2 regions of the Psychrobacillus sp. FSL W7-1457 genome follow, and region 2 is predicted to be linked to the other one. Evidence: riboswitches for the same ligand, from Rfam matches in the RefSeq annotation. Region 2 holds a riboswitch; the other holds the start of a gene.

Region 1 (3,214 bases), 310 kb from region 2:
AGTAATTCCTTTGCCTTTATCGTGTTTTGTACATATAAATTTAAGGAGACCCCCTGGTCAATATGTCGCTGACGTGCGGCGTTTTGCTTCACCGTCCAATGCTGATCAATGAAATAAGCAGACTTATAAAACCACGTAGTCTCTGAATTTAAATCTGGCACTGTAACAGGAATTTTATAATCCTTCTTCTCTTCTGCATAAGACTTCTGGAAAATCGGATCAATACTAGCAGTACTTCCCGCTAAAATAGAAGTCGATGAATTAGGAGCAACTGCCATTAAATAACCATTTCTAAGACCTACTTCTGCGACCTTTCTGCGAAGCTTATTCCATTCGTCTCCTTCATACTGACGCTTTTCAAAATAAGCACCTGTTTGCCATTCCGAACCTTCGAATAAAGGATAAGCTCCCTTTTCCTTAGCAAGACTTGAGGATGCCTGAATAGTTAAATATGCAATTCTTTCGTATAATTTATCCGCAAGTTCAACCGCTTCCTCTGACTCCCAACGAATCTGCTTAAGTGCGAGCAAATGATGCCATCCAAATGTACCAAGACCAATACCTCGATACCTTGCATTTGTGCGCTCTGCCTGGGGCACAGGAATCATATTTAAATCGATTACATTATCTAGCATGCGTACTTGAATGTTTATCAGTCTTTCTAATACATTTGCTGGTACAGCCTTTCCTAAGTTAATAGAGGATAAGTTACAAACAACAAAGTCCCCAGGTTTTCTGCGTGTGACAATAACATCATCCTCTAACTGGATCGATTCAAAAGTTGTTGCGCTCTGGTTTTGAAAAATTTCTGTGCAGAGGTTACTACTATAGACCATTCCTTCATGCTTATTTGGGTTGCTCCGATTTACTTCATCTCGGTAAAACATATATGGCACCCCTGTCTCTAACTGAGACCTCATAATTCTTTTCATCAAGTCGATTGCTTGTACAGTTTCTCGCGATAGGCGTTGGTCATTCACACATTCCTCGTATTTTTCTCGGAATGATCCTTCTCCTCGTTTCTCATCGTAGAAATCCTCCAAAGAATAACCCATTACCTGACGAACCTCATGCGGATCAAACAAATGCCATTCTTCTCTTGCATCAACCCTCTCCATGAATAAATCCGGCAAGCATATACCTGTGAAAATATCATGCGCTCGAAGGCGATCATCTCCATTGTTTAGGCGTAAGTCTAAAAAAGTAAAAATATCCTTATGCCAAGCATCCAAGTAAACAGCTACTGCTCCTTGTCGTTGGCCAAGCTGATCGACGCTGACTGCCGTATTATTTAACTGTTTAATCCAAGGTAGAACTCCACTAGATGCTCCCACGAATCCTCGAATAGAAGAGCCACGGCTACGCACCTTCCCCATATATACACCGATACCCCCTCCAAATTTAGATAGAGTAGCTACGTCTGTATTACTGTCGTAAATACCTTGCAGACTATCATCTACAGTGTCAATAAAGCAGCTAGAGAGCTGTCCATGCGGCTTCCCAGCATTAGATAAAGTTGGAGTTGCAACCGTCATATATAAATTGCTCATCGCCCAATAAGCTTCTTTTATTTTTTCAAGACGGTTTACTTTTTCGTCCTTCATAAGTGTCATAGCTATAACAAGCCAGCGTTCTTGTGGCAACTCTACAATATTCTTATTAAAATCCTTCGCTACATAGCGATCTAAAAGAGTTTTTAAGGCTATATAGGTAAATAGGAAATCTCTTTTTGCGACAAGGAGATTTCCTAGCTGCTCTAACTCCTCATTCGAATAACTTTCCATAATAGAGGGATTATATATTCCCTTTTTAGCAAGGATCCGTACGTTCTCTGCAAATTTTGTATAGACGGCATCTGCGGTTGTGTTTCTGCGTTCGGCTTGCTGTGAATAGACTTCTGCTAAATATATTCTTGAGGCTACAAATGTCCAAAATGGCTCCTGTTCATCTAAAAAGCTTAGTGCATCTAGAGACATAGCTTTAGACCAAGCAGCAATTGTGCCTTCCGGGTGTTTTTGTAACCACTTGTGATGCGACTTAACTAAGGGCGCTATCTTTTCTTCTCCAAATTCTACTATTAACTGCTGTAATACCTGCTGTTTTTCTGTATTCGTAATAATTGCCAATTCAAATTCCTCCCTATTTTTTATATACAAAAAAAGCGATGCCTCCAGCCTCTTCGGCTGAGTCATCGCTCATGATTTTAAAGTAGGAAACAACAAGACATATCGTTCGTTTTAAGATAGAGTCTCTCGCCCCCACCTCTCAACCCCCGAAGAAAGTGTTGCTTCACCGATAAAAAGGCAGGTCTACTGGCTCGTGTTTCTCCCTTCTGCTGGCCTTCCCACGAAATATCGCAGTGGCATATTCAACAGTCGTCTACACTTACAGTTGCGGGGACAGCTTCGGTCTTTCACCGAATTCCCTTTTAAACCATAACGGTACCTTTTCATCGTATAAATACTATATATTGTGTTTTGATTACTTATATACCCTAACATATTGTGTTTAAACTTGTACATAGGTAAAAAGACTATGAGTTAGGTCTTACATCTTATTTTCAGAATAACTCTGTCACAAAATTGCGAATCCAATATTTTCTGTATATTATAATTATAGCGACCTATAAAAATGGTAAAATATCTTAATTTTAGGAGAGTGTTAAATATGATTGCAAGCAATTCCGCGAGGTCGACCTCTAAGGACTTATTACCCCAAGGACCAGTTGGTATTGGTGGCTGGCTGATACTTCCACTTATCGGACTTATTACCACACCCTTTGTTACTTTTGCATATCTGGTGACCGATGTTTTCCCATTTTTAACAGCTGAAAGTTGGGAGAGTATAACTAGTAGGAGTGGAGAGTATTACCACCCTTTATTTGGCCCAATTGTAATAATAGATCTCATCATTTACCTTGCTCAAAATTCTTTAGTTATCGTATTACTCATTCTTTTCTTTAAAAACAAAACCATTTTCCCTAGAGTAATGATCACCTATCTTACCACAATACTAATATTAGATATTCTCATAGGCTATATAAATTTGCAAATCGTAGAGAGTGTGTTTGAACCCGATCCTTTAACGTCCCAGCACTATATGTTTAATGTAATACGGGCTATGGTAAGTACCTCGATTTGGATTACTTATTTTAGTAAATCCAAGAGAGTAAAGAATACATTTGTAAAGTAAACATACGATAGGAGGTAGTTCT
Region 2 (3,214 bases):
TAAAATGCTCCTCTTTCATAAAGACTATAAGAATAGTAGCCAAGCCTATCATACAAAGGCCTCCAATAATAATAGGTAGATTAATCATGTAATAACCGGTTAAAATACTTAACGGTATGGCTACTAGTTGACCCAAATTCCCAGCCTTTGCTCCCCTCAGATATGCCATAGAAGCTTTTTCTTCTCCTATTTCATCTGCAATCCAAGCTTGCTGAGATCCACTTGTAAAGGTATAACCTATCCCCCACGCCACTTGGGCCAATAAAACTATCGAAAAGTAGGGAAACAATCCCTCTAATAAAAAACCTATTCCTATTAAAAAATACCCAATAATAATGGACAGCTTTCGGCTCTTCAAGTCGGATACCACTCCTGTTGGAATTTCAAATAGAAATACAGATAACTCTAGTACCGTTCCCACCAATACAAGTTGCAACGGATCCAGCTTAACTACGCTCACGTGATACAACAAGCTGACTGTAAATATATACGTAAAAAATAATTGCGATACAAAGCAAATAAAAATATACAGCTGATAGGAATCCCTTGTTCTATTCAAAAACATTTACCTCACCTCTCCAATGATTATAAAAAGAGGTGCAACCTGTCGCTTATCCAAATTTGCTACATTGAATAAATTTTATGTTATATTGAAAGAACAATTAAATAATGTGTAGATTTAGGTGTTCTTTTGTCAGCAAAAGAACTTAAAAGGGAAGTTCGGTGAAAGACCGACGCTGTCCCGCAACTGTAAATGGGAGCGATTCTTTATAAACCACTGTGTAACAACGGGAAGGAAAGAAGAGCTATGAACATGAGCCAGGAGACCTGCCTATTTCAAGTACACACCGAAAACCTACGCGGATAGGAGGGTGTTAAGTCAGCTATGAACAAGCAATTGCTTGAAATTACTGTCGTACGAAAAACACAATAAAATTACAGGGGCTACTACGGTCCTGTTTTCATAGTGGATTTTATTAAGTTTCTAATCGTACTGATCAAAAAATTATACTAACTAGCATCTTCTTTTATAAAAAAGAGGATGCTTTTTTACGTACAAAAGAGAGGAATTTTTAAATGAAAAAAGATATTTATATTGCATACTTTAGACAAGTATTAATGACAAACCATGTTACAAATACATCAATATCACTACAGTCTACCTTTGAGGAATTGAAAAAAGACATTGAGCTTAATTCAACCTCGAGCATAGAGGAAAAAAAAATTATGCATCGTCATTTAATGGATGCACACCATCAAATGAAAAATGAGATTTCTGGACAAAAAGAAGAGTAAGTCTTAGGAGTATTCATCCTTTTGACAGCTACATGTGTTAAAAGGATTCCATAAAGAGTGCTTGGTACATAACTAATCAATAAATAAAAAACGTGAAATCGTCTATTTGATTTCACGTTTTACTATTTTTTTGCTAGATACTTCCTTCTAAGGAATTTCTCTATTCTAGTTGTTTGTAGAGGAGGAGACAACAACGAGGAGATGGAAGTCATTCCCCCGAAATGATTCTGCCGTAACGGAAAACAACTGTAAATCATGGAATATGAGCCCAAAAACTTTACTAGTTCGTAAAAATTTTCGAGGCTTTTTATTTGGAGGAGAGGTTTGACCCAGCCTCCTTTTTCTCAAGTTTAAAGATCCTGGTAATCCCTTTGATATTTCCCGCCGTCTTTTACTTCTGAATGGTACAAAGCTTTCAAAGCAAAACTTTTTTCTAAGTCATGCTCCTTCATTACTTCCTTCAATCTTTTTGCTAAGTCTGGACTAAACTTCACAAGCTCTTCCATTTTAGATTTTGAATATTGCATATCATTACCTCCCCACTATCATTGTTTCTACAGTATAGCACTTGTCTAAAAGTCATACGAAAAAATCGTTTTCTTAAGAACTGTAAAAAATCAGTAACCGATATTATTTAATTTGAGAATAGTGCCCATAAATTATGTAGTCACATTTTTTTCAATTTTACATAAATTAGTTTGACAATTCAAAATCGAAATGTTAACCTATTGAACAAATCTTTCCTTAAGGAAATTTATTATCACGAAAGAAAATTATATTTTTTTATTCTAAAAGTTTCCTTAAGGAAATAATTTATAACAAAGGAAAAGGAGTGTGCTAAGTGAAAAAGTTCTTTGTTTTTTTGATTGCGAGTTTTTTATTGGTTGGCTGTAGTGACAATAATTCCGGGAAGGCTAATGACGATAAGCCCCTAGTAGTCACAACTACGGGTCAAATTGGAGATGCGGTTAAAAAGATTGCCGGCGATTATGTGGTGGTTAAATCCTTAATGGGGCCAGGTGTAGATCCACATCTTTACAAGGCAACACAAGGGGACCTACAAGTATTAGAAGATGCAGATATCATCTTTTATAATGGCCTAGAACTTGAGGGGAAGATGAGTGATATTTTTGAGAAAATGCAAAAGGAGAAATCAGTAGTGGCAATTGGAGAAGCTGTTCCAAAGGATAGAATATTAAATGACGAAGCTCATCCAGAATTATTTGATCCACATATTTGGTTCGATATTGAGGTTTGGAAAATAGCTACCCATGAAATAACAAAAGCACTCGTCGAGGAATTTTCCTCTAACAAAGATCAATTCTTAGAAAATGAAACAAAGTTCTTTGATGAACTAGATCAATTAGATGAATGGACGAAGAAACGGATTAGTGAAATACCTGAAGAGCAACGAGTGCTTGTTACCGCTCATGATGCCTTTAAATATTTTGGTAAAAGCAATGGACTGGAAGTACGGGGATTACAAGGTCTCAGTACGGAAGCAGAATACGGATTAAAGGATATACAGAACATTGTAAATTTTTTAGTAGAGCAAAATATCAAAGCAGTATTTATAGAATCCAGTGTCTCAGATAAAGCGATGAATGCCGTGATTGAGGGTGCAAAGGAAAAAGGGCATACGATAAAAATTGGTGGGGAGCTATATTCGGATGCGATGGGTGCAGAAGGCACAGAGGATGGCACTTATATAGGAATGTATACGCATAATGTCAATACAATTGTAGATTCACTTAAATAGGAGGCAAAGAAATGAACGCATTACAGGTAAGGGATTTATCTGTTGCTTACGAGGAGAAGGTTGTATTAAGCAATATCAACCTAAATATCCCCAATGGCCAAATAACTGGTATCATCGGACCAAACGGAGCTGGCAAATCGACATTGATTAAAGCTGTAC

What was found. Region 2 has a riboswitch for cobalamin ahead of NSQ95_RS19070 (hypothetical protein). Riboswitches for the same ligand answer to the same signal wherever they lie in the genome.
Region 1: another riboswitch for cobalamin. It lies ahead of NSQ95_RS01215 (ribonucleoside-diphosphate reductase subunit alpha); the one in region 2 lies ahead of NSQ95_RS19070 (hypothetical protein).

What each region holds. Positions count from the first base shown of each region.
Region 1 covers NZ_CP151993.1:227,020-230,233, reverse strand. Annotated here, with positions in the region: gene NSQ95_RS01215 (ribonucleoside-diphosphate reductase subunit alpha) at 1-2,120, opposite strand, end outside; cobalamin riboswitch at 2,285-2,464, opposite strand; gene NSQ95_RS01210 (DUF2569 domain-containing protein) at 2,668-3,192, shown strand.
Region 2 covers NZ_CP151993.1:3,868,021-3,871,234, forward strand. Annotated here, with positions in the region: gene NSQ95_RS19065 (MFS transporter) at 1-565, opposite strand, end outside; cobalamin riboswitch at 665-851, shown strand; gene NSQ95_RS19070 (hypothetical protein) at 1,078-1,296, shown strand; gene NSQ95_RS19075 (hypothetical protein) at 1,647-1,823, opposite strand; gene NSQ95_RS19080 (zinc ABC transporter substrate-binding protein) at 2,138-3,055, shown strand; gene NSQ95_RS19085 (metal ABC transporter ATP-binding protein) at 3,067-3,214, shown strand, end outside.